One region of the Pseudomonas sp. F220 genome, then DNA from elsewhere that is predicted to be linked to it. Evidence: predicted binding sites of a transcription regulator. Region 1 holds the regulator's gene; each other region holds the start of a gene.
What was found. Region 1 encodes FliA, which starts transcription of late flagellar genes. Its sites were predicted from a motif close to CTAAAGTTTNNNNNNNNNNNGCCGNTAA; they were not measured.
Positions count from the first base shown of each region.

Region 1 (10,078 bases):
CGTCAGGCCTGGCGCATGCTGTTGGCGCACCTGGCGCGGATGATCGCGACACCCGAGATCGAGCCGCTGGAAGAGGGCGGGGTGATCGCCATGGTCGGCCCCGCCGGCATGGGCAAGACCACCACGCTGGCCAAGCTGGCGGCGCGCTATGTGCTCAAGTACGGCGCGCAGAACATCGCGCTGGTGAGCATGGACAGCTACCGTATTGGCGCCCAGGAACAACTCAAGACCTTGGGGCGCATCCTCAATGTCTCCGTGACTCACCTCGACCCGGGCCAGTCCCTGGCGCAGGCTCTTGATCCGCTGCTGCGCAAGCGTGTGGTGTTGATCGATACCGCCGGCCTTCAGGCCAGTGACCCGGCGTTGCGCATGCAGCTGGAAAGCCTGGCGGGTCGCGGGATCAAGTCAAAAAATTATCTGGTGTTGGCAACAACCAGCCAGAAACAGGTTCTAACCGCCGCTTATCACAGTTACAAACGTTGCGGGCTGGCCGGCTGCATCCTGACTAAACTGGATGAAACGGCAAGCCTGGGCGAAGTGTTGAGTCTGGCGATCAGTCACGAGTTACCCGTGGCCTATCTGACCGATGGGCCGCGGATTCCGGATGATCTACAGTTACCACGTCGCCATCAGTTGGTCAGTCGTGCGGTGAGTGTGCAGATGCAGGAAGAACCCAGCGAAGAAGCCATGGCTGATATGTTCGCTGACCTCTACCACAGCCCGACCAAGCGGGTCGGCTAAGGTAATAACGAATAGATTGCAGTGTACCTACATCGATGGTCTGCCATGCATTGTTCCAATGGTGAACGCGCAGCCAGTTATGTGGCCTCCGTCTAAGTAAGACAAGGTAAAGAAAGAACATGGGCAGCATGCATCCCGTACAGGTGATCGCGGTGACCGGCGGCAAAGGTGGCGTCGGGAAGACTAACGTGTCAGTGAACTTGTCCCTGGCTCTAGCTGAGCTCGGCCGGCGCGTCATGCTGCTGGATGCCGATCTGGGGCTGGCGAACGTCGACGTTCTGTTGGGGCTGACACCCAAACGCACTCTGGCCGATGTGGTCGAGGGGCGCTGTGAGCTGCGCGATGTGCTGCTTCAGGGGCCAGGTGGGATTCGCATTGTCCCGGCGGCGTCCGGTACGCAGAGCATGGTGCATCTAAGCCCGGCCCAGCATGCCGGGTTGATCCAGGCCTTCAGCGATATCGGCGACAACCTCGACGTGCTGGTGATCGACACCGCCGCCGGTATTGGTGAGTCGGTTGTCAGTTTCGTTCGCGCAGCGCAAGAAGTGTTGCTGGTGGTCTGCGATGAGCCGACCTCGATCACCGATGCCTACGCCCTGATCAAACTGCTCAATCGTGACTACGGCATGAACCGCTTCCGTGTGCTCGCCAACATGGCGCAGAGCCCTCAGGAAGGCCGCAATCTGTTCGCTAAGTTGACCAAGGTCACGGATCGCTTCCTGGACGTGGCTTTACAATACGTCGGTGCGGTTCCCTACGACGAGTGTGTGCGCAAGGCTGTGCAAAAGCAGCGCGCAGTCTATGAAGCTTTCCCGCGCTCGAAGTGCTCACTGGCGTTCAAAGCCATTGCCCAGAAGGTCGATACCTGGCCGCTGCCTGCCAATCCACGCGGGCATCTGGAATTTTTCGTCGAGCGGCTAGTGCATCAAATAGCAGGACCGGTGCTATGACCGCCAGCGGTTACAACCTTTACAAGAAGTCGGCACGTGATGACAGTCAGTACGAACTGATCGAGCGCTATGCGCCACTGGTCAAGCGTATTGCCTACCACCTGCTGGCGCGTCTGCCGGCCAGTGTTCAGGTCGAGGATCTGATCCAGGCCGGGATGATTGGCTTGCTCGAAGTGTCGACTAAATACGACGCCAGCAAGGGCGCGAGTTTCGAGACTTACGCGGGTATCCGCATTCGTGGCGCAATGCTCGATGAAGTGCGTAAAGGTGACTGGGCTCCACGTTCGGTACACCGCAATACCCGGATGGTCAGTGACGCAATCCGCTCAATTGAAGCTAAAACCGGTTGTGACGCTAAAGATCATGAGGTTGCGGCCGAACTCCAATTGAGTCTCGACGATTATTACGGGATTTTGAATGACACCTTGGGTAGCCGGTTATTCAGCTTCGACGATCTGTTGCAGGACGGCGAGCATGAAGGGCTGCACGAGGGTGGCGCGAGTACTCATCTCGAGCCGTCGCGTGATCTGGAAGATGAACGCTTCCAGGCTGCGTTAGCGGACGCGATTGCCAATTTGCCGGAGCGTGAGCGACTGGTGTTGGCGCTGTACTACGACGAAGAGCTGAACCTCAAGGAAATCGGTGAGGTCCTGGGAGTCAGCGAATCGCGGGTCAGCCAGTTACACAGCCAGTGCGCGGCCCGTTTACGGGGGCGTTTGGGGGAGTGGCGAGCGCGCTGACAGGCAGTGTGGGGACACTGCGAACGAGGCTGGTACGGCAATAGCTGCACCGGTCACGGCCCGTTGTGCTCCATGCAGTCGTTGAGTGTTACGCCGAATTGATTGAATGGCGTGTCCAGGTGCTGGGCGCGTTTAAGACTGCTTGGAGGTCGAATTGGACAAGAACATGAAAATCCTCATCGTTGATGACTTCTCAACGATGCGGCGGATCATAAAAAACCTGTTGCGTGATCTGGGGTTCACCAACACGGTCGAGGCGGATGACGGTACTACCGCGATTCCGGTCCTCAACAGCGGGAGCATCGACTTTCTGGTAACGGACTGGAACATGCCTGGCATGACCGGTATCGACCTGCTGCGCCACGTACGAGCCGATGAAAAACTCAAACATCTGCCGGTGTTAATGGTCACGGCCGAAGCCAAGCGCGAGCAGATCATCGAAGCCGCTCAGGCCGGTGTGAACGGCTATGTGGTCAAACCATTCACGGCTCAGGCGCTGAAAGACAAGATCGAAAAAATCTTTGAACGCATCGGTTGATGACGTCCGCCATGGGGGAGCTATGGAGCATAACGAATTTTCACAGGGCGATTTTGAATCGACCCTGAAAAAACATGCCCACGAATTGGTCGAGAGCCTTGAAAAAGGCAAATTCGGCGACGCGGTGCAACTGATCCATGAGCTCAACCAGACCCGTGATCGCGGCCTGTACCAGGAAGTTGGCAAGCTCACCCGCGAGCTGCATAGCGCGATCGTCAATTTTCAGATTGACCCGAATATGCCGCAAGCCGAAGAAGTTTCGCAGATCACGGATGCGACTGAACGCCTGTCCTATGTGGTCAGGCTGACGGAGGCTGCGGCCAACCGCACCATGGACCTGGTCGAGAACAGCACCCCGTTGGTCAATGGCTTGAGTACCGAGGCTCAGGCCTTGAGCGTGGACTGGGGGCGGTTCATGCGCCGTGAAGTCGGTGCTGAAGAGTTTCGCGAACTGGCCCGGCGGGTTGATGGTTTCCTGACGCGTAGCGAGCAGCAGACTCGCATCGTGTCGAGCAATCTCAACGACATCCTGCTGGCCCAGGATTACCAGGATCTCACCGGTCAGGTGATCAAGCGCGTGACTCAGTTGGTCACGGAAGTCGAAACCAATCTTCTCAAACTCGTGTTGATGGCCAGTCAGGTCGATCGTTTTGCGGGCATTGAACATGACCGCGAATCGATCCTCGCTGAAAAAGATCCGGAAAAACATCTGTCTCAGGGTGAAGGTCCGCAGATTCATGCCGATAAACGTGAAGACGTTATGTCCGGTCAGGACGATGTAGACGATTTGCTTTCCAGCCTTGGATTTTAGGTTTCTAGGTCGTGATGACGGTTAATGCCGGTCGCGCCATTAACCGTCATCACGACCTACTGTAGGAGCACCCCACCAATGAGCTTCGGCGCCGATGAAGAGATCCTTCAGGATTTCCTGGTTGAGGCCGGCGAAATTCTTGAGCAACTGTCCGAGCAATTGGTCGAGCTGGAAAGCCGACCCGATGATGCGGACCTGCTCAATGCAATTTTTCGCGGTTTTCACACTGTAAAAGGGGGCGCCGGCTTCCTCCAGCTTCATGAGCTGGTGGAGTGCTGTCACATCGCCGAGAACGTCTTCGATATCCTGCGCAAGGGTGAGCGTCGCGTCGACTCGGAATTGATGGACGTGGTTCTGGAAGCACTGGATGCGGTGAACGGTATGTTCACCGAAGTCCGTGAGCGCACAGCGATCACTGCCGCAACACCGGAATTGCTGGCGGCGTTGGCTCGCTTGGCCGAGCCAGCCTCTGCCGATGCTGCACCGGCTGTTGAAGTGGTTGCCGAGCCTGTCGCCCAGAGCGATTCAGGCGATATCACCGACAATGAATTCGAACTGCTGCTCGACTCGCTCAATGCGGTCAAAGCTCAGGCAGAATCGCCTGTAGCGGCTGCACCGGCTCCGGTCGCGGCGGGTAGCGATGAAATCACCGATGCCGAATTCGAGTCGTTGCTCGATCAGTTGCACGGTAAAGGCCAGTTCGCTGTTGGCGCAGTGGTAGCACCGGCTGAGCCTGCGGCACCCAAGGCTGCTGTGGCCAGCAATGAAATTACCGACGACGAATTCGAAGCCCTGCTCGATCAGTTGCACGGCAAAGGTACGTTTGCGGTCGACGCCCTGGAAACCGCTATCGCTGCGGTGCCGGTTGCTGCCGCGCCAAGTGCCAAGGCAGCAGGCAGTGATCTGATTTCCGATCACGAATTCGAGTCATTGCTTGACGAGTTGCACGGCAAAGGCAAGTTCACCGAAGTGTCTGGCGCTGCGACTGCTGCGACTGCTGCGGTTGCGGCGCCTGTCGCCAAAGCGGTTGTGAAGCCGGTTGCAAAAGCACCTGAAGCCAAGGCCGAAGCGCCAAAATCGGCAGCTCCTGCACCGGTTGCGGCCAGAGCGCCTGCGGTTGCGCCAGCAGAAAAGCCGGCCAGTGAAGCCGAGACTACCGTGCGGGTCGATACCGCGCGGCTGGACGAGATCATGAACATGGTCGGCGAACTGGTGCTGGTGCGTAACCGCTTGGTCCGTCTGGGCCTCAACAGCGGCGATGAGGCTATGTCCAAGGCTGTGTCGAACCTTGACGTGGTGACGGCCGACCTGCAAACCGCGGTGATGAAAACCCGGATGCAGCCGATCAAGAAAGTCTTCGGTCGCTTTCCGCGACTGGTACGCGATCTGGCTCGTCAGCTGAAAAAAGAGATCAACCTGGAGCTGGTCGGCGAAGAAACCGATCTCGACAAGAACCTCGTCGAGGCCCTGGCCGACCCGCTGGTCCACTTGGTACGCAACGCGGTCGACCATGGTATCGAGTCCCCGGAAGAACGCGAAGCCTCGGGCAAATCCCGCTGTGGTCGTGTGGTGCTGGCGGCGGAACAGGAGGGTGACCACATCCTGCTGTCGATTTCCGATGATGGCAAAGGCATGGACCCGAATGTCCTGCGTTCCATCGCGGTGAAGCGCGGTGTGATGGACAAGGATGCCGCCGATCGTCTGAGCGACACCGAATGCTACAACCTGATTTTTGCGCCGGGTTTCTCGACAAAAACCGAGATTTCCGACGTGTCCGGTCGTGGCGTGGGCATGGACGTGGTGAAAACCAAGATTTCTCAGCTTAACGGTTCGATCAACATCTATTCGACCAAGGGCCAGGGCTCGAAGATCGTCATCAAGGTCCCGCTGACCCTGGCGATCATGCCGACGCTGATGGTCATGCTCGGCAACCAGGCCTTCGCTTTTCCGTTGGTCAACGTCAACGAGATTTTCCATCTCGACCTGTCGCGCACCAACGTGGTCGATGGCCAGGAGGTAGTGATCGTGCGCGACAAGGCGCTGCCACTGTTCTACCTCAAGCGCTGGCTGGTCGCCTCCGCCGCTCACGAAGAGCAGCGTGAAGGCCACGTGGTGATCCTTTCAGTGGGCACTCAGCGGATCGGCTTTGTCGTCGATCAACTGGTCGGTCAGGAAGAAGTAGTCATCAAGCCATTGGGCAAAATGCTCCAGGGAACTCCGGGCATGTCCGGCGCCACCATTACCGGTGACGGCCGCATCGCTTTGATTCTCGATGTCCCGAGCATGCTCAAGCGTTACGCCACGCGGCGTATTTGATTCTGGTGGTGCGGGGCGGTTTTGCCCCGTCCTGCCTAACGGAGTGTTTATGGTAGTCAAGGTCCTGGTGGTGGATGATTCGGGTTTTTTCCGCCGCCGCGTCTCGGAAATTCTTTCAGCGGATCCGAATATCCAGGTCGTCGGCACGGCGACCAACGGTAAAGAGGCGATCGATCAGGCTCTGGCCCTGAAGCCAGACGTGATCACCATGGACTACGAGATGCCGATGATGGATGGCATCACGGCAGTGCGGCACATCATGCAGCGCTGCCCGACTCCGGTATTGATGTTCTCCTCGCTGACCCATGAAGGCGCTCGGGTCACCCTGGACGCGCTGGATGCCGGTGCGGTGGACTTCCTGCCGAAGAATTTCGAAGACATCTCGCGTAATCCCGAGAAGGTCAAGCAACTGCTGTGCGAGAAGGTTCACAGTATCTCGCGCAGTAACCGTCGTTTCAGCGCCTACAGCACACCCGCGTCGCAACCGGTGGCTGCACCCGCGCCCGCACCGTCTCCGTCTCCCTCGGTCAGCAGTTTCGGCAGCAGTGCACCCGCGCGTTCCGCACCTGCACCGGTTCCTGCCCGTACTCCTGCGGTCAGCCCGAGTTCGCCTGCACCGAAACGCAAATCCTACAAGCTGGTCGCCATCGGTACGTCTACGGGCGGCCCGGTAGCGTTGCAGCGGGTGCTGACTCAGCTCCCGGCAAACTTCCCGGCGCCGATCGTGTTGATCCAGCACATGCCGGCGGCCTTCACCAAGGCGTTTGCCGAGCGCCTGGACAAGCTGTGCCGCATCAGTGTCAAGGAAGCCGAGGACGGCGATGTTCTGCGTCCAGGTCTTGCTTTGCTGGCGCCCGGTGGCAAGCAAATGATGATCGACGGCCGTGGTGCGGTGAAAATCCTCCCGGGCGACGACCGTCTGAACTACAAGCCGAGTGTGGACATTACCTTCGGCTCGGCAGCCAAATCCTACGGTGACAAGGTTCTGGCGGTGGTGCTCACCGGCATGGGTGCCGACGGCCGCGAAGGCGCACGAATGCTCAAGCAGGGCGGCAGTGCGATCTGGGCCCAGGATGAGGCCAGTTGCGTGATCTACGGCATGCCAATGGCCATCGTCAAAGCTAACCTCGCTGACGCGGTATACGGCCTGGATGAAATTGGTAAGCATCTGGTCGAGGCGTGCATCTGATGGATGTTTTAAGCCTTATCGGGATCATCATGGCGTTCGTCGCCATCATCGGTGGCAACTACCTGGAAGGTGGTCATCTCGCCGCACTGGCCAACGGCCCGGCGGCGCTGATTGTGTTGGGTGGTACCGTCGGTGCTGCATTGCTGCAGTCACCGATGAGCGCCTTCAAGCGCGCCATGCAGATTTTTGGCTGGATTCTGTTTCCGCCTCATGTCGATCTGGCCGGTGGCATCGATCGCGTGGTGAACTGGAGCCAGACCGCCCGCAAGGAAGGCTTGCTGGGTCTTGAAGGTGTGGCCGATGCAGAGCCCGACAGCTATTCGCGCAAAGGCCTGCAACTGTTGGTCGACGGTGCCGAACCGGAAGCGATCCGCAGCATCCTTGAAGTGGACTTCTACACCCAGGAAAGGCGTGACATCGACGCTGCCAAAGTGTTTGAAAGCATGGGCGGTTATGCGCCGACCATCGGCATCATCGGCGCGGTCATGGGCCTGATCCATGTGATGGGCAATCTGGGCGACCCTTCGCAACTGGGCAGCGGGATTGCCGTGGCCTTCGTCGCGACTATCTACGGTGTCGCCAGCGCCAACCTGGTGCTGCTGCCGATTGCCAGCAAACTCAAGTCGATCGCCATGCGCCAGTCGCGTTATCGCGAGATGTTGCTTGAAGGCATTCTGTCGATTGCCGAAGGTGAGAACCCTCGTTCCATTGAGTTGAAGCTTCAGGGCTTCATGGACTGATGGGGTAGCAGGGCGTGCTCACAGTGAATGGCGAAGCGCGCAGTGCCCCGCAAGCCGCAAGACCAGGCATGAGGAGAGAAGTTTGGTTGCTTCAAATGAACGACGAATAACGACGTATTGCGGCTTGCGGGGCGCTGCCCTCCGGGTTGGTGCTGTGATTGCGCGAGGCTGCGTTGCGGGACTTGAGAAGGGAACAGCCATTCTCGGCGTCCTGCGCCTTGCCTGGCGCAATCACAGCGCCAACGCGCTTCGCCATTTACTGTGAGCACGCCCTGACTATGGCTCGTCGTCGCCAACCTGAAGAACACGTCAACCACGAACGGTGGCTGGTGTCTTACGCCGACTTCATCACGCTGCTGTTCGCTTTCTTTGTGGTGATGTACTCGATTTCGTCGATCAACGAAGGTAAATACAAAGAGATTTCCCAGGCCCTGATCGGCGTGTTCAATGACCCGGAGCGCACCCTCAAGCCGATTCCCATCGGTGATGAACGTCCGAAAACTGTCACGCCGGCCCAACCGCTGGTCAAGGACAGCGAGCAGATTGACGCAGGCATTGCTCAGGCGAGTAACGATCCGCTGAAGTCCATTGCCGACGACATCAGCGCCGCGTTCGGCGATCTGATCAGTTCCAGGCAGATGACCATCCGCGGCAACGAGTTGTGGGTCGAAATCGAATTGAACTCCAGCCTGCTGTTCGGCAGCGGTGACGCTATGCCCAGTGATATCGCGTTCAATATTATCGATAAGGTGGCGAAGATTCTGAAACCCTTCGACAACCCGATTCACGTCGAAGGCTTCACCGACGATCAGCCGATCCGCACCGCGCAATACCCGACCAACTGGGAGCTGTCCTCAGCCCGCTCGGCCAGCATTGTGCGCATGCTCGCCATGGAGGGTGTGAATCCGGGCCGCCTGGCCTCGGTCGGTTATGGCGAATTTCAGCCGGTGGCCAATAACGCGACGTCCGAAGGCCGTGCGCGCAATCGCCGCGTGGTGCTGGTGGTGTCGCGCAACCTTGATGTGCGCCGCAGTCTGACGGGCACCGGAGCGGCCAATGCCAAACCCGATGCCGCATTGAAGCGTGCTGGCACACAAACTGCACCCACGCCTGTAAAGTCGCCGGGACGAGGGAACACCGTCAATTCTCCGTCGCCCGCCCTATAACTTAGCGCCATTTCTCGGTTGAGCCTGTTCGACCGGGAGGAACAATCTGAATGAGAGTCTGGGCAGTTGCCAATCAAAAGGGTGGTGTTGGTAAAACCACCAGTTCCATCGCTCTAGCCGGTTTGCTGGCTGAGGCGGGCAAGCGCGTGGTTGTGGTCGATCTCGACCCCCATGGCTCCATGACCAGCTACTTTGGCTATGACCCCGACAGCCTGGAACACAGCAACTACGACCTGTTTCTGCACAAGGGCAGCGTGCCTGCGGGGTTGCCCGGTCAATTGCTGCTGCCCACCAGTGATGAACGTATCTCCCTGTTGCCTTCCAGCACTGCGCTGGCCACCCTTGAGCGCCAGTCGCCGGGGCAGAGCGGCTTGGGCCTGGTGATCGCCAGGAGTCTCGCGCAGTTGTGGCAGGATTTTGATTACGCGGTGATCGACAGCCCTCCATTGCTCGGTGTGCTGATGGTCAATGCCTTGGCGGCGAGCCAACAGTTGGTGATCCCGGTACAGACCGAACACCTGGCGGTCAAAGGCCTGGAGCGCATGGTCAACACCCTGGCGATGATCAACCGTTCGCGCAAGCAGGCGTTACCCTTCAGCATCGTGCCGACCCTGTTTGACCGCCGGACCCAGGCTTCCCTGGGTACGTTGCGGGTGCTGCGCGACATGTATCCCGAGGACATCTGGCAAGGCTACATTCCGGTCGATACCCGCTTGCGAGATGCCAGCCGGGCAGGGCTGACGCCTTCTCGGTTCGACGGTAAAAGCCGAGGAGTTCTGGCCTATCGCGCGCTGCTCAAGCACCTGCTTTCCCAGCAGCTCGTCCCGCAGGTGGCTTGAGATGAGGCTTCTTTCTGTAGGCGTTGCCGCAGGCTGTGATCTTTTGAT
Region 1 covers NZ_JBVASJ010000018.1:28,652-38,729, forward strand. Annotated here, with positions in the region: gene flhF (flagellar biosynthesis GTPase FlhF) at 1-741, shown strand, start outside; gene fleN (flagellar synthesis regulator FleN) at 861-1,691, shown strand; gene fliA (RNA polymerase sigma factor FliA) at 1,688-2,431, shown strand; gene ACZYSM_RS16800 (chemotaxis response regulator CheY) at 2,598-2,969, shown strand; gene ACZYSM_RS16805 (protein phosphatase CheZ) at 2,992-3,780, shown strand; gene ACZYSM_RS16810 (chemotaxis protein CheA) at 3,859-6,096, shown strand; gene ACZYSM_RS16815 (protein-glutamate methylesterase/protein-glutamine glutaminase) at 6,146-7,285, shown strand; gene ACZYSM_RS16820 (flagellar motor protein) at 7,285-8,025, shown strand; gene motD (flagellar motor protein MotD) at 8,304-9,191, shown strand; gene ACZYSM_RS16830 (ParA family protein) at 9,242-10,030, shown strand.

Region 2 (10,078 bases), on a different contig from region 1:
GACGCCTCGCGGGCAAGCCTCGCTCCTACAGGGGAATGCGATTCAAATGTAGGAGCGAGGCTTGCTCGCGATAGCGATCTGTCTGGCAAATAATCTTTCGGATCAGATGCGGAACTGCCCCACCAACTTGCCCAAGCGCTGACCAAGGTCGGCCAGGCTGCGGGAGGTTTGTGCGCCGAGTTGGGTTTCGTCGGCCACGTTGTCCACCGCCACGGCGATCTGGTGCACGCTGCGGTTGATCTCTTCGGCCACCGCCGTTTGCTCTTCGGCGGCGCTGGCGATCTGTGCGTTCATCGAGTTGATGGTGCCGATCAACTGGGCCATGGTGTCCAGCGAAGCACCGGCTTCGTTGGCCTGGGCCGAAGTACCGTCACCGGCATCGCTGGAACGGCGCATGGCTTCGACAGCGGATTGAGTGCCCTTCTGCAGGCGATCAATCATGCCCTGGATTTCCTGGGTGCTTTGCTGAGTGCGGCTGGCCAGCGCCCGCACCTCATCGGCCACCACTGCAAAACCACGCCCGGCCTCACCGGCACGTGCCGCTTCGATGGCCGCGTTGAGTGCCAGCAGGTTGGTCTGATCGGCAATCGAACGAATGACACTCAGCACACTAACAATCGACAACACATCTTTTTGCAGGCTATCAAGGGACGTACCGCTGCTGCGGATATCGCTGACCAGCGCATGAATCTGTTTGATGCTGCCATCCACCACGCGTTTGGCGGCCTGGCCTTCCTCGTCGGTCTGCTGCGCAGCAACCGCAGCGCCCTGGGCACTTCTCGCGACTTCCTGAGCTGCCGAGGACATCTCGTTGATTGCCGTCGCCACCTGATCAGTCTCGTGACGCTGGCGTTCCATCGCCTGCTCCGAACGCTGAGCCTGATCGGAGACTTGTGTCACCAGACCGGTCAACTGCGAGGTCATCTCAGTGATTTGCCGCACCAGACCGTGGATCTTGTCGACAAAGCGGTTGAACGAGCCGGCCAGTTCACCCAGCTCATCCTCGCTGGTAATCGCCAGACGACGCGTCAGGTCGCCCTCGCCTGCGGCGATATCGTCCAGGTTGGCTTTCATCAGGTGCAGCGGACGCAGGATGGTATTTGCCACCACCATGCCGATCAGCAAAATCATCAGCAACACCACGACGGCGATCCCGACAATGCTGAGCACTACACCTTCCATGCGCTCATTGACCTGCTGCTCGACCACCGCCACCTGAGCATCGATACCGTCAAGATTGACCGAGGAACCAATGACCATGTCCCACTTGGACAGGTACTCGGTGTAGCCGAGTTTGGGCACCAGAACATTACTGCCGGGCTGCGTGGAGCTGTATTGCAGATAGTGCGTACCGGCCTTGGCAACGTTCACCAATTCGCGATTGACGTAGACACCGCTCGGGTCACGGTTGTCCTTAAAGCTTTTACCGACACCGTCCGCGCTGCTGCCTTTGAATAGACGCACGGTTTGCGAGTCGTAACCAAAGAAGTAGCCATCCGTGCCATAGCTGATGCCCGACAGCAGCTTGACTACGTGCGCCCGCGCCGCGTCATCACCCGGTGCTGCCGCGTCGTACAGCGGCTTGATCGCGGTCATCGCCACCGCCACATAACTTTGCAGAGTCGCCTTCGCATCAGCCAGCAGACGCTGACGGGTCTCTTCAACTTCTTTGCTGGCCTGTTCTTTCAGAATGAACACCGTGGTCAGACTGATTACCAGAGCAAACAGTAAAACCGGGAGTACCGCGAGGGATAAAACTTTGGCCTTCAGGCTTAGGCGCATGGTGTTCACTCTTGATTTTATTGGCGGGTTAAACGCTTTAACGGCACACCGGACCAAAAGTTGAGGACCGCAGGCTTTGTGTGGGTGTTGCAGGGACTCTGCAGGATTACAAAATCATCGCCGCAGCCCAACCGAACGCCAGCAGCGGCAGGTTGTAGTGCAGGAAGGTCGGCACCACGGTGTCCCAGATGTGGTGATGTTGGCCGTCGATATTCAGACCAGAGGTCGGTCCCAGGGTCGAATCGGACGAAGCAGTCGCAATAAATGACACCTCCATTTATCTGGGGAATCTCGGTGCCAGGTTTCACGACCGCTTCGCGCCCGAACGCAGGCTTCGCCAGCTGCTACGAAGTTCGTGGGTCGCTTCTTATTTAGTGATACCAATAAAGAAAAAATCACCTCGGCCGTTACAGAGCGAAGTCTCTCTCGTTTTATCCGATTAAGGACATCTCCATGTCGCTCAGACAGCTTTCCATTCAATGGAAAATCACCCTTCTGGCCGGACTTTGCCTGCTCGGCATTGTCACGTTGCTGGTGGGGCTTTCGCTCTATCGCATGGAGCACAATTCCGAGCTGGTCAAAGCGTCGAGCATGGAGATGCTCAATGAAGCGGCTCAGGCCCGTATCGAGGCCCAAGGCGAAGTCCAGGCGCTGAGCATTCGCCAGCAATTCATGGATGCCTACCAATACGGCCACGGCTTCTCTCGCCAGGTGCTGTTCCTGCGCGAACAAGCCGAGAAACGTTTCCTCGATGCCTTAGACCTTCGTGAAGACCTGACCCGTCAGGTCAAGTCGGCACTGCAAGCCAACCCGGAGCTGCTCGGCCTGTCGCTGGTGTTTGAAGCCAATGCGCTGGACGGCAAGGATGAGTTGTTTGCCGGGCAGAAAGAAATCGGCAGCAACGACAAGGGCCGTTTTGCCCTGTACTGGTCGCAACCGACACCGGGCAAGCTGACCTCCATGTCGCTGCCGGAAAGCGATATCGCCGACACCAGCTCCGGCCCGAGCGGCGAACCGGCGAATGCCTGGTTCACCTGCCCGCGCGTTACGCTCAAACCGTGCGTGATCGAACCCTACTTCTATGCAATCGACGGCCAGAATGTGCTGATGACCAGCATCGTCTTCCCGTTGATAGTCGACGGTAAAGTCATCGCCTCGCTGTCGGTTGATATCAATCTCAACAGCCTGCAAGCGGTCAGCCAGCAAGCGAGCAAGAAGCTCTATGACGGTCAGACCAGCGTCAGCATCATCAGCCCGGTCGGTCTGCTGGCTGGCTACAGCCCGGACGCCAGCAAACTGAGCCAGCGTCTGGATGTAGTGGACAAGGCCAGCGGTGCCGAGCTGATCCGCATGCTGACCAGCGGTAGCAAGACCCAGAGTCTGCGCAGCAATCAAGAACTCAAAGTACTCTCGCCGTTTATGCCTATCCCCGGCGGCAAGCCGTGGGGCGTGTTGCTGGATGTGCCGGAGAAGGTTTTGGTCGGCCCGGCTGAAACCCTGAAGAAAGAACTCGACGAACGTAGCACCACCGGCACTCTGATCGAATTGAGCCTGGGTCTGTTGGCTGCAGTCATCGGCTTGCTGCTGGTCTGGCTGATGGCCCGCAGCGTGACCAAGCCCATCCTTGGCGTGGCACACATGCTCGAAGACATTGCCAGCGGTGAAGGTGACCTGACCCGGCGCCTGGCCTACGACAAGCAGGACGAACTCGGGCAACTGGCCGGTTGGTTCAACCGTTTCCTCGACAAGCTGCAACCGATCATTGCCGAAGTGAAACGCTCGGTGCAGGACGCCCGCAGCACCGCCGACCAATCAGCGGCCATCGCCACCCAGACCAGTGCCGGCATGGAGCAGCAGTACCGTCAGGTTGACCAGGTGGCCACCGCCTCCCACGAAATGAGCGCCACCGCCCAAGACGTCGCTCGTAGCGCAGCCCAGGCCGCGCAGGCTGCTCGCGACGCCGATCAGGCGACCCGTCAGGGTTTGACCGTGATCGACCGCACCACCGCCAGCATCGGCAATCTCGCCGCGGATATGAGCACGGCGATGATCCAGGTCGAAGGCTTGGCCGCCAACAGTGAGAAAATCGGTTCGGTGCTGGAAGTCATTCGCGCCATCGCCGAGCAGACCAACCTGCTGGCGCTCAACGCGGCCATCGAAGCCGCTCGCGCAGGTGAAGCCGGACGTGGTTTCGCCGTGGTCGCCGACGAAGTGCGCAACCTGGCCCGCCGCACTCAAGAGTCGGTGGAGGAAACCCGTCTGGTGATCGAACAGCTGCAAAGCGGTACTCAGGACGTTGTTGGTTCAATGAACAACAGCCATCGTCAGGCTCAAGGCAGTGTCGAACAAGTCAGCCAGGCAGTGACTGCCCTGCGTCAGATCGGTGATGCCGTGACCGTGATCACCGACATGAACCTGCAGATTGCCAGCGCCGCCGAAGAGCAAAGCGCTGTGGCAGAAGAGATCAACAGCAACGTAGCGACCATTCGTGACGTGACTGAATCGCTGTCGGGGCAAGCCAACGAATCGGCGCGGGTTAGTCAATCGCTGAACAGTCTGGCCAATCAGCAGCAGAGTTTGATGGATCAGTTCAGGGTTTGATTGGGGGTCGGCGGCGTGTCAGTCACGCCGCCTTGGAGGGCACAGATCCAGAATCTCCAGTGTCGATGAAAACCACCCCTCACCTTAACCCTCTCCCCAGTGGGGAGAAGGAACTGACCGACGTGTTCTTTCGAGTTGCTGCGACCTGCATTACCGAGTGAACTCAGGTTTGAAAAGCATGGAGATCTGCTCCCTTTCCCCTCTCCCCTCTGGGGAGAGGGCTGGGGTGAGGGGTGGTTTTTGAGCCAAGCGCCGATGGTCCGATCAACGACAACCAATAGGCAACTCAATCACCACCTTCAATCCACCCAGCTCACTGCTCTGCAGCTGCAACAACCCGCCCCACGCCTCGACGATATCGCGCACGATGCCCAGCCCCAGACCATGGCCATCAGTCTGTTCATCCAGCCGCGCACCGCGACTGAACACCTGATCGCGGTTCTCCTCGGGAATCCCCGGCCCGTCATCCTCCACCACCAAGCGAAAGCCCTCAGCCGTCTCGACGATGCTCAGTTTCACCTCGGCATCTGCCCATTTGCAGGCGTTGTCCAGTAGATTACCCAGCAGCTCGAGCAAGTCTTCCCGATCCCATGGCAGGTGCAAGCCGGGACGCACCGCGTGACTGAGCTCGAGGTGTGCGCCGTGAATCATGTTCAGGGTGGCGAGCAAACCGGGCAGTTCTGCATCGCAATCGAACTGCGCACCCGGCAAGGCATCCCCAGCCAGTCGGGCACGGTTCAGCTCACGATTCAGACGTTGCTGCACCTGTTCAAGCTGCACAGTAAGGATCTTGCGCAACTCAGGATGAGCATCCAGTTTCTCGCTCGACGCCAGGCTCAACAGCACCGCCAGCGGGGTTTTCAGGGCGTGTCCCAGATTGCCCAAGGCATTGCGGGAACGCTTGAGGCTGTCTTCGGTATGGGCGAGCAAATGGTTGATCTGCGCCACCAGCGGCTCCAGTTCAATCGGCACCTGGTCGTCCAGTTGTGAACGCTGGCCCAGCTGTAGCTGAGCAATCTGCTCCCGGGCCTTTTCCAGCGGACGCAAGGCGCGGCGAACCGTGACACGCTGCAAAATCAAAATCAGCAGCAAACCCGCCAGACCGAGGCCGAGGCCGACCTGCTGCATGCGCAGAAAGCTTTGCCGTACCGGCGTGTAGTCCTGCGCCACGCTGATGGAGATCGATTGCCCCAACCGCCGATAGTCGGAGCGCAAGACCAGCAACTGCTGCCCTTCCGGTCCCAGTTGCAGATTGCTTTGCAGGCCCGCCTGTTCCAGCTTCGGCAGTTCCTGATCCCATAAGGAACGCGAACGCCAATGGGCGTCGGCAAAGTCAATGCGAAAGTAATGGCCGGAAAACGGCCGTTGATAGGCCGGCGACAAACGTCGCTCATCCAGTTCCAACCCCTGCGGTCCACGCACCAACGCTACCAGCAGGTTTTCGCTGTCGTCACGCAGCCCGGCTTCCAGATAACGCTGCAAGCCCATTTCGAACAGCCAGAGGCTGGTCTGTGCCAGCACCAGGCCGACGATCACCATCACGCTGATCAACCCCAGACTCAAACGGCGCTGAATCGATCTCACGAAGCAATCGCGCCGAACAGATAACCTTGCCCGCGACGGGTTTCAATCACGCTACGACCCAGCTTGCGCCGCAGATGATTGACGTGAACTTCCAGCACATTGGAGTCGCGCTCGGTTTCACCGTCGTAGAGATGTTCAGCGAGATGGCTTTTGGAAAGGATTTGCTCAGGGTGCAGCATGAAATAACGCAACAGCCGAAACTCTGCGGCCGTCAGCTGTATATCGGCGCCATCGCGGGTCACGCATTGGCGACCTTCATCCAGATGTAAACCGGCGGCGTTGAGGGTTGGCTGATTGGCGTGTCCATGGGAACGCCGCAACAGCGCCTGAACCCGCAGGTGCAATTCCTCAGGATGGAACGGCTTGGTCAGGTAGTCGTCAGCGCCGGCCTTGAGGCCTTCGATACGTTCGGCCCAGGAACCACGGGCGGTGAGAATCAACACCGGCGTGGCCAGACCTCCAGCACGCCACTGGGTCAGCACCTCAAGCCCTGGCAACCCCGGCAAACCGAGGTCGAGAATGATCAGGTCATAGGGTTCGCTGCTGCCCTGATACACCGCATCGCGACCGTCGGCCAGCCAGTCGACGGCGTAGCCCTGGCGATTGAGCCCGGCCATCAACTCGTCGGCCAGCGGGACGTGGTCTTCCACCAGAAGCAAGCGCATCAGTCATCTTCCTTGTCTTTGATCAGCTCACCGGTATTGGCATCGAGTTCGATGTCACGCACCACGCCCTCGACAGTCAGCAGTTCTATGTCATAGATGTAGCGCACGCTCCGGTCTTTATGCTCCTCAAGCTCAGCGTCCAGCAGCTTGGCGCCTGGATAGCGTTGCATGGCCGGCCCCAGCAGCTGCTCGAGCGGCGCGATCACGCCTTGCTGACGCAGGTGCAGGGCTTCGTCCTGATCCAGGTCACGGGCCGCTGCCACCGAGCAAAAAGCCAGAAGAACCAGAACCGTTCGGCTGCAGGCGCGCAGATTTACCTTCATTACGTATCCTGATGATCCTTGAGAACCTGCCCGCTGACAGCGTCCAATTCGAGGTCCCACTCAATACCTTGGGCATCTAGCAGTTCCACCTGAGTAGATGTAAACCTACAGGCCCCACGATAGCCACATCAACTTAACTGAAACTGAATTGCCATCATTGCCGCCCTGAAACCATTCGGCCTGTCGTGCCGGCACTCCCTATAATCACCCGCTCGCCAGACATGAGGCCGGTATGACCGCTATCCACATCAAGTTCCCTGCCCTGACCCTCAAAGCCGGAAAACGCGCCTTCGCGCGGATCCGTGAAAACGGCTTGAGCGCCGCCGATGTCGGTACGCTACCGGGCGCGGCGGGTGGACCAAAAGCCTTGGGCATACAGGGGCTGGACCTGGCGTTGTTTGGTGAGTGGCTGCCGGCAGCCCCGCGGGAGCGCTCGTTGATTGGCGCATCGGTCGGTTCCTGGCGCTTTGCCAGTGCCTGCTTGCCGGATGCCGCCGAGGGGATCCGGCGCCTGGGCCAGCTCTACAACGAGCAACGTTTCGCCAAAGGCGTGAGCATGGCGCAAATCAGCCAGAGCTCGCAACGCATGCTGGACGACCTGCTCGACGGTCGCGACGCGTCGATTCTGAACAGTCCTGACTACCGACTGAACATCGTTGTGGTGAAAAGTCATGGGCTGCTGGCCGACGATCATCGCGGCCGCTTGGGTCTAGGCTTGTCGTCGGTGATCGCCGATAACCTGCGCGGCCGTTCACGCCTGTCCCGGCATTTCGAACGGCTGATCCTGCATGACCCGCGCCTGGTGCCGCCACTCAATGCCCTCAACGACTTCCCTTCGCGCTTTGTCCACCTCGATGGTGCCAACCTACGTCAGGCCTTACTGGCGTCCGGCTCGATCCCGATGGTCATGGAAGGCGTGCGCAACTTGCCCGGCGCGGGTATCGGCACCTATCGCGACGGCGGCCTGCTGGATTACCACCTCGATTTGCCCTACAGCGGCGATGACATCGTGCTCTACCCGCACTTCACCGACCGGGTGATTCCCGGCTGGTTCGACAAGGCTTTGCCGTGGCGACGTGGCAACCCGCAGCGGCTGCAGAACGTCTTGTTGTTGGCGCCCTCCAGGGACTACCTGTCCCGCCTGCCCTACACCAAACTGCCAGATCGCAACGACTTCAAGCGCTTCATGGGCGATGACCAGAGCCGGCAAAAATACTGGCGCACGGCCATGGATGAAAGTCGCCGGCTCGGTGACGAGTTCCTTGAATTGGCCGCAACCGGTCGGCTGGGGGAGAACTTGCTGACCCTTTAGTCAGTGTTTTCCCGCAACGACAAACCCAAGCTGTTAAACTCGCCACCTGCCTTCATCGCCGCTGGCGATAGCCACCTGACAGAGCTCAAACCACTGTGGAAATTTTCAAAGAGTTTACCTTCGAATCCGCCCACCGCCTGCCTCACGTTCCGGAAGGCCACAAGTGCGGACGTCTGCATGGCCACTCGTTCAAAGTAGCCATTCACCTGAGCGGCGATCTCGATCCGAACACCGGCTGGATTCGCGACTTCTCGGAAATCAAGGCGATCTTCAAGCCACTCTATGAGCGCCTCGATCACAATTATTTGAACGACATTCCTGGCCTGGAAAACCCGACCAGCGAAGTCCTGGCCAAGTGGATCTGGAACGAGCTGAAGCCCCTGCTGCCGGAGCTCAGCGCGATCCGCATCCATGAAACCTGCACCAGCGGCTGTATCTATCACGGCGAATAAGCCGGCGATTAAAAAAACCACCGAGCCCGGTGGTTTTTTATGCCTGTCCCTTCGGCTTTTGGACCGTTACAGTCCAGACCCGTCCTTCGGTTAAAAGGTAGTGGCTCCATGCAGTCCATCATCCGTCCCGCAACCCTGGAAGACATCGCGCTGATCGAGGCTATCGTCCAGGCCGCCTACTCTCCCTACATCGAGCGTATCGGCCGCAAACCCGGGCCGATGCTCGATGACTACGTCAGCCAAGTGCTGGCCAGGCGCGTCCATGTCATTGAGAGCGATGTGGCGATGGTTGGCTTCGTGGTGTTGATCAACACCGAGGAATACTTGTTGCTGGATAACCTGGCCATCAGCCCACAGGCGCAAGGCCAGGGCTATGGTCGGCAATTGCTGGAGTTTGCCGAGTTCCACGCCGTTGAAGCGGACTATGCCTCGATCCGGCTGTACACCCATGAGGCAATGAGCGAAAACATTGCGCTGTACACCCGAAGGGGCTTTGTCGAAACCCACCGGGTCGAAGAGAACGGCTTGCGGCGGGTTTACATGAGTAAGTCGTTAGGGTGAGTGGATGCGCCGGATAACGCTGTTCCTTGTAGCAGTTGCCGAAGGCTACGTTAGGCCGCGAAGCGGTCGCAATGCAGTAAACCGCGCTTGTTCAGGAAGAATGAAATTGACGGATTAACGACTGCTGCGCAGCCTCCGGCAGCTGCTACGGGGTGCACGTTGCTCCCGAAACCGATTGTCTAACTGGCATCGTGGCAAGTCCTCCTCCCACAAAAGCCCCCATCCCCGACAGTGATCAAACTTGTATCAACCCCGCACTGCTTTCGTGCCCGACTGGGCAAATTGACCAACCCATCACGCTAAATCCCCATTCACGGCTATAAATGTTGTGCAGGTTGCACGATGCCAGCTGTGCGTCGATCACTGCCTGCACGTTGGCACGGCGACTGCAATGTGCCAGCGTCACTCACAGACCAGGGAAAGGCATATGACGCAGAACGATCCGGGCAACGATTACCCTCTCAGCGAAGTCCCCATGCATGCCCGCAAGGGCCTGGCGTCTACAGCGATGGTGCTGCTGGGCTTTACCTTCTTCACCGCAACCATGTTTGCCGGGGGCAAGCTTGGCGTTGCTTTCAGTTTCACCGAGATGCTTGGGGTCATCGTCCTCGGCAATCTGCTGCTGGGTATCTACGCGGCCGGGCTGGGTTACATCGCCTTCAAAAGCGGTCTGAACTCGGTATTGATGGGGCGCTTCTGCTTCGGCGAGATCGGCAGCAAGTTGAGCGATTTGATCCTCGGTTTCACCCAGATCGGCTGGTACGCCTGGGGCACCGCGACGGCCGCCGTGGTCTTGGG
Region 2 covers NZ_JBVASJ010000014.1:65,929-76,006, reverse strand. Annotated here, with positions in the region: gene ACZYSM_RS14605 (methyl-accepting chemotaxis protein) at 103-858, opposite strand; partial or broken gene ACZYSM_RS14600 (cache domain-containing protein) at 961-1,782, opposite strand; partial or broken gene ACZYSM_RS14595 (Na+/H+ antiporter NhaC family protein) at 1,889-2,032, opposite strand; gene ACZYSM_RS14590 (methyl-accepting chemotaxis protein) at 2,236-4,383, shown strand; gene ACZYSM_RS14585 (sensor histidine kinase) at 4,648-5,967, opposite strand; gene ACZYSM_RS14580 (response regulator transcription factor) at 5,964-6,632, opposite strand; gene ACZYSM_RS14575 (PepSY domain-containing protein) at 6,632-6,955, opposite strand; partial or broken gene ACZYSM_RS14570 (PepSY domain-containing protein) at 6,955-7,047, opposite strand; gene ACZYSM_RS14565 (patatin-like phospholipase family protein) at 7,188-8,267, shown strand; gene queD (6-carboxytetrahydropterin synthase QueD) at 8,363-8,719, shown strand; gene ACZYSM_RS14555 (GNAT family N-acetyltransferase) at 8,828-9,280, shown strand; gene codB (cytosine permease) at 9,708-10,078, shown strand, end outside.
Region 2: ACZYSM_RS14590 (methyl-accepting chemotaxis protein) is a predicted target of FliA. The motif match lies at 2,166-2,193, and genes of this name have one in related genera.

Region 3 (10,078 bases), on a different contig from region 1:
TGGGTACCCACTTCTCCAGGAAGGCAATGGTCTCGGCTTCGGCTTCGGCCATGCTGATGCGGCTGTCGCGAACCCGTTGAGTCAGGCCAGACCCTCCGTGTTGACGGGTATTCCACTCATCCATACCCGCGAGGATTTCGTCGCTATGGTGGATGGCGATGACAGGGCCTTCAGCCAAGGTATTGAGATTGCTGTCAGTAACAATGGTCGCCATCTCGATGATGACGTCGGTGTCAGGGTTCAGACCGGTCATTTCCAGATCGATCCAAATCAGATTCTGCGGGTTTTGCATGTGTCGGCTCCTCGGCGTAGTTGTGCAGTTTAGCCTAGAGGACATCCCCGGCGTGCTAAACTCGCGGCCGTTTTACCTAACCGCTGCATTATCGACACGGATCACCCATGGCCAAACGCCAGCTCAATCGTCGCCAAAACTGGCGCATCGAAAAGATTCAAGGTGAACGCGCTGCCCGCGCCGCCAAACGCGAATCCTCTGCTGTGGAAGCACTTGAGGGCGGCGATCTTGGCCCCGAGCAAACCGGGTTGGTGATCGCCCACTTCGGTGTGCAGGTCGAGGTCGAAGCCCGCGACGGCGAGCTGGCTGGCCAGGTTTTCCGCTGCCACTTGCGCGCCAACCTGCCCGCGCTGGTTACCGGCGACCAAGTGGTCTGGCGTGCCGGCAACCAGGGTATCGGGGTCATCGTTGCGCAGTTGCCGCGCAATACCGAACTCTGTCGCCCGGACAGTCGCGGCCAGCTCAAGCCAGTCGCGGCCAACGTCGACATGATCGTGATCGTTTTCGCCCCATTGCCTGAACCCCACGCCAACCTTATCGACCGCTATCTGGTGGCCGCTGAGCACGCCGGTATTCGCCCACTGTTGCTGCTGAACAAGGCCGATCTGATCGATGAGCAAAATGCTCCGGCGCTGAATGCCTTGTTGGCGGTCTATCGACAACTCGGTTATCCGCTGCTGGAAGTGTCTGCCCACCAAGGCGACGGAATGGAGAAGTTGCAAGCGCAACTGGACGGCCGCATCAGCGTGTTCGTCGGCCAGTCCGGTGTCGGCAAATCCTCGCTGGTGAATAGCCTGCTGCCGGAAGTCGAAGCCCGAGTCGGTCCGCTGTCCGAACTGTCCGGCCAGGGCACGCACACCACCACCACCGCACGGTTGTTCCACTTCCCGGGCGGCGGCGAGCTGATCGACTCCCCGGGGATTCGCGAATTCGGTCTCGGCCATGTCAGCCGTGCCGACGTCGAAGCCGGCTTCATCGAGTTCAACGACCTTATCGGCACCTGCCGCTTCCGTGACTGCAAGCACGACCGCGAGCCCGGTTGCGCGCTGCTCAAGGCGCTGGAAGAAGGCCGTGTGCAGCAGCAGCGGATGAACAGCTATCGCTCGATCATCGCCAGCCTGCCTGAAAACAGCTATTAAATAGCTGCGTGCGAAAACAAGAAGGCCGCGATGATCGCGGCCTTTTTGGGTGTCACTGCTTTGGATTGTCCGCAGCTTTACCCGTCTCATCCATCTTCAACACGCCATCCTCAAAGATGTTCAGCTTCTGCCGAACCTCGTGAGCCGGCAGTGGCTCCTTGTCCGCCGGCAAGGCATTCGGGTCGATCGCGGCGCCCGGCACCTCACCTGGCGCGCCCTGCCCTGGTATCGGCGTTGGCGCAGGCTCGGCACCTTGCTCACCTTCGATGGCGCGCTGGGCTTTTTTGGTCAGCACAACGATATCGATCCGCCGGTTGACCGGATTGAACGGATGCTCGCGGTCAAACAGCGCCGACGAAGCGAAACCCACTACCCTGGCCACTTGCTTATCCGGATAACCACCGGCAACCAGCGCTCGGCGCGCGGCGTTCGCACGGTTGGCCGATAGCTCCCAGTTACCAAAGTCGCCGGTGCCTGTGTACGGCTTGGCATCGGTGTGACCACTGACGCTGATCTTGTTCGGCACCGCTTTGATGGTGTCGGCCATGGCCAACAGAATGTCTTCAAAATACGGTTTCAGACGTGCACTGCCGGAGTCGAACATCGGCCGATTCTCGGCGTCCATGATCTGGATGCGCAAACCGTCCGGGGTGATTTCGAAGAGGATCTGGTCCTTGAATTTCTGCAGCTGCGGGTTCTCTTTAACCTTGTTCTGCAATTCTTGCAGCAGCAATTCGAGGCGTTCGTGCTCAACCTGTTCGGCCATGCCTTCGACCTTATCGGTGTCGATGATGACTTTGTCTGGCTGTGGCTGGGACTTGACCTCAGGGTTGAGGGTCTTGTCCGGCGCCAACTCCGGCGAGCCACCCAGATCGATGATGAATGGCGTGCCACTTTCGGAGAAGCCGATCGGATCCTTGAAGTAACCAGCGATGGCGATTTTTTGTTCCGGAGTCGCGGTGGACAACAGCCACAGCACCAAAAAGAACGCCATCATTGCCGTCGCGAAGTCGGCGAAGGCGATTTTCCAGGAGCCCCCGTGGTGCCCACCGGCATAGCGCTTGACGCGCTTGATGATAATCGGCTGATTGTTTTCCATGACTTAGCGACCGCGAACCGCTTGTTCCAGCTCAGCGAAGCTAGGACGGTGCGACGGGTACAGCACCTTGCGTCCGAACTCCACCGCCAGCGACGGCGGCATGCCGGAAGCCGATGCCACCAACGAGGCTTTGATGGCTTCGTAGACGTTCAATTCTTCCTTTGCATCGTGAGCCAACGCGTGGGCCAGCGGGCCAAAAAAGCCGTAGGCCGCGAGAATACCGAAGAAGGTACCTACCAACGCCGCACCGACGTGCATGCCGATGGCTTTCTGGTCACCGTCACCGAGGGAGGCCATGGTCACCACGATACCCAACACCGCCGCGACAATACCGAAACCGGGCATGGCATCGGCGATACCATTGACCGCGTGAGAAGGATGCTCCAGATCTTCTTTCAGACTGAACAATTCCATGTCGAACAGGCCTTCAAGCTCATGGGGAGCCATGTTGCCGGAGGACATGATGCGCAAGTAATCACAGATGTACGCGGTCATGCGCTCATCTTTGAGCACGGCTGGGTACTTGGCGAAGATCGGGCTGGCGGAGGCGTCTTCGATGTCGCCTTCAATCGCCATCATGCCTTCGCGGCGGCTCTTATTGAGGATCTCGTAGATCAGGCCCAGCACCTCCAGATAGAAGGTGTGCGTGAAGCGCGAACTGAACATCCCCAAGGCTTTCTTGATGACGTGCTTCGTCATGTGGCCTGGGTTGGCCTGGAGGAACGCACCGAAGGCCGCACCGCCGATAATCAAGACCTCGAAAGGCTGAATCAGGGCAGCAATCTTGCCGTGGGAAAGTACATATCCGCCGAGCACGCTCGCGAATACGACGATGATGCCGATAATTTTAGCCATAGGTAGGAAAGTACTTATTGAGTCGGGTTCAAGGTCATATTCGGAAGTTAATAAAACTCTTCTTCTACTTATCGGCAAAACTGCGCCAGACTATAGGCCGTTAAGGCGAAAAGCCAGCTGCCCCCTTCTGGGCGTGTTAATTGTGAATGATGATCGCGCCCAACCATGGCTAATGAAACGACAGTCCCAACTCCAAAACCGAAGACTCTCGAAGGCTGGATAAAGCGCCTCGACGCGGTACGTTTACCGGTGCCGCAAACCAGTCATGACCGGGTGCGCAAAGCCATCGCCGACAGCCGCAGTTCAATACGCGATATCGCCGAGTTGATACAAGACAGTCCCGCGCTGGCCCTCAGCGTGATTCGCGAAGCCAACCACCACACCCACGGCAGTATGACCGAGCCGGCCGAGAACCTTGAGATAGCGATCAATCGCCTCGGTTTGAAGCGCACAGAAGAATTGCTCGCGCATCTGCCAGTCCTGCCTCAGGAAGAAATTCCGATCGCGTTGCGGCAATTGCAACTGATCAGCCAACACGCCACGCAGCAGGCCAACGGCCTGTTCGCCAGCCGCCTCGCACGCCTGTGGCAAGACATCCATTGGGGCAGTTTACTGTTCCTTTCCCCGCTTTGGCCGCTGACGCTGACGCATCCGCAATTGTTGGAAGAGTGGGAGCTGCGGGTGATTCACAAGGGCGAATCGGCGAGCACGGTGGAGCAGGAACTGTTCGGCGTGCGCCTGCTGGAACTCTGCCAGGCCCTGGCCGAAGTCTGGCGCTTACCGGTCTGGGTACAGCAGGGTTATCGCCTGCTGCTCAACGAGCAACGGGTACTGGTCAAGGTTCTGCGTATCGCCCGTGACAGCGATCACCGTCTACGTCAGCAGCAACGGCTGGACGCCGATCCGGCCTTGCGTCGCTGGCTGAATCAGCCGGCCAACACCGTGCTGCTGGCCAACGGTCTGGCGCTGTCGACGCAGCATGCCTGGGACAGCCCGCACACTCTGCGCTGGCAGTACCTGACCAGCCTTTATCTGCAAATACCACAGGATGAATTGCAGCAGCAGCTGCACCAGCAAGCCGCGCAGAGTGCACGCAACCATTCAATGCCCGACCTCTGGCACCCGGCGCAAGCGTTGCTCTGGCCCTGGAACACACGCCGTATCCATCGCAGCCTGCTCCCTGCGGCACCGCCCTCGGCCGAAGACCTGGTGATGTGGCGCAAACACTGCGCTGAGTTGCTGGTTGAGCCGAGCCGCTTCACCAACGCCATGCACCTGACCACCTGCGCCCGTGATGCATTGGTGGCCAGCGGAATGCGTCGGGTGATGCTGTTGATGGCCGACCGCAGCCAGAGCAGTCTGCGAGTCCATCAGATTGCCGGCCTGCCCAAGGAGTCCGCCACGCTGAACCTGCAGGTCAGCCAAAGCACGGTGCTGCAACGCCTGCTCGCACAACCGGTACAAGTTCGCCTGACACCGGCCAATAACGCACAATTTTCGACGCATCTGCCCAATAGCCTGCGCAGCCAGTTCGGCGGCGAGCATCTATTGTTGCGCTCACTGAGCAGCAACGGCCGGGTGGTGATGTTGATGGTGGCCGATCAAGGCGGCGGACCCTTCTCGGAAATCACCGTGCAGGCCTTCGGAAAAACCGCACAGTGTATTGAAAAGGCACTGCACAGCTTTACCAACCGCGGCAACTGACGCGCTACAATCCCCCCTTTTGTGCTCTGGAGACCTCACATGTCTGACTTCTCTGGCTTGCCGTTGGTGATCGAGCCCAGCGACCTGCTCGCTCGCCTCGACGCCCGCGAAATGATTCTGGTCGACCTGACCAGCAGCGCCCGCTACGCCGAGGGACACATTCCCGGCGCACGCTTCGTCGATCCAAAACGTACTCAGCTTGGCCATGCGCCTGCGCCCGGCCTGCTGCCGACACACGCTGCTCTTGAAGCGCTGTTCGGCGAGTTGGGGCACAACCCCGATGCGGTCTATGTGGTCTATGACGATGAAGGCGGCGGATGGGCCGGGCGCTTTATCTGGCTGCTGGATGTCATTGGCCATAGCAAATATCACTACCTTGATGGCGGACTTCACGCTTGGCTGGCGGATGCTTTGCCTGTGTCGACCAAAATCCCGGCGGCGGTCGGCGGCCCAGTCGCCTTGACCTTGCACGACGAACCCACCGCCACCCGCGAATACCTGCAAAGCCGTCTCGGCGCTGCCGACCTGGCGATCTGGGATGCACGCGGGCCGCTGGAGTATTCCGGCGAGAAAGTGCTTGCGGCCAAAGGCGGGCATATCCCTGGTGCGATCAATTTCGAGTGGACGGCGGGTATGGATCAAGCGCGCAACCTGCGCATCCGCACCGACATGCCGCAGATCCTCGAAAAACTCGGCATCACTAAAGATAAAGAAGTGATCACCCACTGCCAGACTCACCATCGCTCTGGCTTCACCTATCTAGTAGCCAAGGCGCTCGGTTATCCGCGAGTCAAAGGCTACGCCGGCTCTTGGGGCGAATGGGGCAACCACCCCGACACGCCTGTTGAGATTTAAGGTTTTTAAGGACAGTTAATGAAAAAGCGTTTGTTTATCCTCAGCCAGTACCTGCTGCCTCATCACCTGCTCTCGCGTCTGGCCGGCTGCATTGCCGAATGCCGCGTACGCTGGTTCAAGAATGCCTTCACCGCCTGGTTCGCCAAGCGTTATCAGGTGGACATGTCGCAAGCGCTGGTCGAAGACCTGACCGCTTACGAGCACTTCAACGCCTTCTTCACCCGCGCCCTGAAAGAAGGTGCACGGCCGCTGGACCAGACCCCTGGCGCGATCCTCAGCCCGGCAGACGGCGCGGTCAGCCAGCTCGGTCCGATCGAGCACGGTCGCGTATTCCAGGCCAAAGGCCACAGCTTCAGCGTGCTGGAACTGCTCGGCGGTGATGCCGCTGCAGCCGCACCGTTCATGGGCGGAGATTTCGCCACTATTTACCTGTCGCCAAAGGACTACCACCGCGTTCACATGCCGCTGACCGGCACCCTGCGCGAGATGGTTTATATCCCAGGCCGGATTTTCTCGGTCAATCAGACCACCGCCGAAAACGTCCCGGAATTGTTCGCTCGCAACGAACGCGTGGCGTGCATTTTCGACACCGAGCGCGGGCCGATGGCTGTGGTGTTGGTGGGCGCGATGATTGTCGCCTCGATCGAAACAGTCTGGGCCGGGCTAGTCACACCGCCCAAACGCGAGTTGAAGACCGTGCGTTACGACGAAGCCGCGCGTGCGCCGATCCATCTGGAGAAAGGTGCTGAACTGGGACGTTTCAAACTCGGTTCTACCGCCGTCGTGTTGTTCGGACCGGATCAGGTGAAATGGGCTGAAGAATTGGTTGCCGGCTCGCCCGTACAGATGGGCCAAGGTATGGGCTTGGCGAAGGCATAAGTACTTCTTTTCTCCTCACCCTCTGTCCCTGTGAGCACTGCGGGACAGAGGGCCAGGTGAGTCGGAGGATTCTCAGGGCGGCCAATCGCCGGCAAGCCTCGCGCCCACAGGTTAAAGGTTGATCACAATATTGTGACCTGACACATACCTTGTAGGAGCAGGGGGGACGCCTGGTTCTTGCCCGCGAAGAGGCCCGGTCAGTCAATACAGCACTCAGAGCTGACCATCACGGTCACGAAACCCCAACAGATACAGCACCCCGTCCAGCCCCAGTGTCGAGATCGCCTGCTTGGCCGATTGCTTGACCAGTGGCTTGGCGCGGAACGCTACACCGAGACCGGCGATCGCCAGCATCGGCAAATCGTTGGCACCGTCGCCAACAGCGATTGTCTGCTCCAGGCGCAAGCCTTCCTTGTGGGCCAGTTCGCGCAGCAAGTCGGCCTTGCGCTGAGCGTCAACGATCGGCTCGACCGCCACACCCGTGACCTTGCCGTCGACCACTTCCAACTCGTTAGCGAACACGTAATCAATGCCCAGCCTGGCTTGTAACTGCTTGGCGAAGTAGGTGAAGCCGCCCGACAGAATCGCAGTCTTGTAGCCCAAGCGTTTCAGTTCGGCGAATAGCGTTTCAGCCCCTTCGGTCAACCGCAGCGAAGCGCCAATCGAATCCAGCACATTGACATCCAGCCCCTTGAGCAAGGCCAGGCGCTCCTTGAAGCTGGCACGGAAGTCCAACTCGCCGGCCATCGCCCGCTCGGTGATCTCGGCTACGCGGTCACCGACGCCAGCGGCTTTGGCCAATTCGTCGATGACTTCTGCCTCGATCAAGGTCGAGTCCATGTCGAACACCGCCAAACGGCGGTTGCGACGGAACAGCGAATCTTCCTGGAACGCGATGTCGACGTTCAGCTCTTGCGCCACGCTGAGGAACTCGGCGCGCAATGCTTGTGGGTCAGCCGCTTCGCCGCGAACGGAGAACTCGATGCAACCCTTGCCCTTGTCCGCCAGAGTGTCCAGCGGCATGCGCCCGGACAAACGATCAATGTGATCAATGTTCAAACCGTATTTAGCGGTGATCGAACTGACTCGCTGCAGTTGTTCGGCGGTCACCTTGCGCGTCAATAACGTCACGATGTGACGCTTCTTGCCCTGACCTCCCACCCACTGCTGATAATCCGTCTCCGACACCGGCGTGAACCGCACTTGCTGATCCAGCTTGTAAGCCGTGAACAGGATGTCCTTGAGCACGGAAGAACCTTGCTCGGTACTCGGAATTTCAACCAGGATGCCGAACGACAGAGTGTCGTGGATCACCGCCTGACCGATGTCGAGAATATTCACACCACCCTGGGCCAAGACGCCAGTAATAGCCGCAGTCAGACCCGGACGGTCGACACCCGTGATGTTTATCAGGACGATTTCGCGCAAGGCGCACCCCCGCAAGTGGAAAAAAACCGCATTCTACCCACATTCAGTGACCATCGGGCACAGCCAGCGCTTTGCCGGCCTAGGGCCTATCGCTATACTGCGCCTCAACTTCACGGACAAAAGAGCCGAGCTCAGTGAACCGGCCAACGCCAGTTAAAACCGATAACTTCTTTCTGCTGATCTTCCGGGCACTGCGCCACCGCCGTGTACCGATCGCATTGCGCATTGCCAGCCATAACGTGATCCTGGTCGCCTTGGCCCTGGTGATCTATGCCTGCGTGATGGGTCTGCAGTTCAAACAGGCGATGCACGAGCAGGCAGATGCCCTCGGCCAGAGCCTGACCACCCAAACCGCCACTTCAGCAACCGAACTGCTGGTGTCCAACGACATCCTCAGCCTCAACGTACTGCTGAACAACCTGACCAAAAACCCGCTGGTGGCCCACGCTGCAATCTATAGCGTAGACAACCGGATTCTTGCCGAAGCCGGCCAACGCCCAAAAAACGGACTGTTGGGTGAGGCTGAAGGTCTGTATCAGACCAAGATCACGTTCCAGGACGTGACCGCCGGGCACCTGCGGATCAGCCTCGATATGGAGCAGTTCCAGCAGCCGATGACCATCAGCCTGCAAAGCATGGGCATCCTCAGCGCGATTTTGCTGGCGCTCTCCCTGGCCTTGAGTTTGCGTCTGGGACGGAATATCTCCACGCCACTGATGCAATTGCGTGTTTGGCTACGGGATATTGACGAACATACCCCGGCAACTCAGCGTCAGGACGAAATCGGTGACCTGGCCCGTCAGCTCCACGCCAATTTCGCGCCTGAGAAGGTTGAGCCTGAGCCTGTGCCTGAAGCGGATTACGACGACAGCGATTACGACGAAGCAGAAGAGGCCGAACCGGCTTTCGAGGTGCGCAATCTGCGCGACCCTAGCTTCGACGAAACCGCGCCAGTCGCCGGGCTCAAGCCAGCGCCACGGCATATTGTCAGCGCCGAAGAAGACGACCAGGACGAAGAAGACCCATTCGCCGACCTGCGCGACCACTCTGTAGCGACAGCCCCGAAACAGCTGCCAAAACCGGTTGCCCCGGCACAGCCGCAGCGCAGCGCAGTCCTGGCCGTGCAACTCGGTGCTCAGGATCAACTGCGTCGTCTGCCCCGCGCGCGCCTGACGGAACTGCTTGAACGCTATCGCGACTGCCTTGATCAGGCTGCTTCGCTCTACCAGAGCGAATTGCACACCCTGAATGACGGCAGCACGCTGATGCTGTTCCACGGCGAAGACAGCGGCGATGATTACCTGACCAACGCGATTTGCTGTGGCGAACTGCTCAGGGCGCTGGGCCATGCCCTGCAAATCGAAGTCGCGGACAGTGGCATCACCTTGCAACTGCAGCTTGGACTGACTCTGGGCGACGAACTCTTCGGCCTGAGCCAGATCGATCTGCTGCTGACTGAAACCGCCCAGGACGCCCTCGCCCTGTCCCAACACAGCCGCAACCTGCTGTTGGTGGAACGCAAGATCAGCGATGACGTGCTGATCCGCCAACGTGCACGTATTCGCCCCATCGCCAGTCCTGAAGGCGCTTGCTGCGTAGAGCGCCTGATGGAGCCTTACCCGTCGATGCTCGAACGGCAACTGGCACGGATGCATGAGACTCGGGCCAAACTGTAAGCCGAGCCGAGCGCCCATCAAAAAGCTTCCTGTAGGAGCGAGGCTTGCCCGCGAGGGGCCAGAACAATCGCTCAAAATTTCCGCCCAACAGAAACAAAAAGCCCGCAGACGAGTAATCGCTGCGGGCTTTTTGTTGATTCGGGAGGAGTCG
Region 3 covers NZ_JBVASJ010000001.1:172,313-182,390, forward strand. Annotated here, with positions in the region: gene orn (oligoribonuclease) at 1-292, opposite strand, end outside; gene rsgA (small ribosomal subunit biogenesis GTPase RsgA) at 400-1,431, shown strand; gene motB (flagellar motor protein MotB) at 1,484-2,530, opposite strand; gene motA (flagellar motor stator protein MotA) at 2,534-3,385, opposite strand; gene ACZYSM_RS00795 (HDOD domain-containing protein) at 3,551-5,089, shown strand; gene rhdA (thiosulfate sulfurtransferase) at 5,129-5,944, shown strand; gene asd (archaetidylserine decarboxylase) at 5,963-6,823, shown strand; gene serB (phosphoserine phosphatase SerB) at 7,037-8,251, opposite strand; gene ACZYSM_RS00815 (AhpA/YtjB family protein) at 8,386-9,927, shown strand.
Region 3: motA (flagellar motor stator protein MotA) is a predicted target of FliA. The motif match lies at 3,454-3,481, and genes of this name have one in related genera.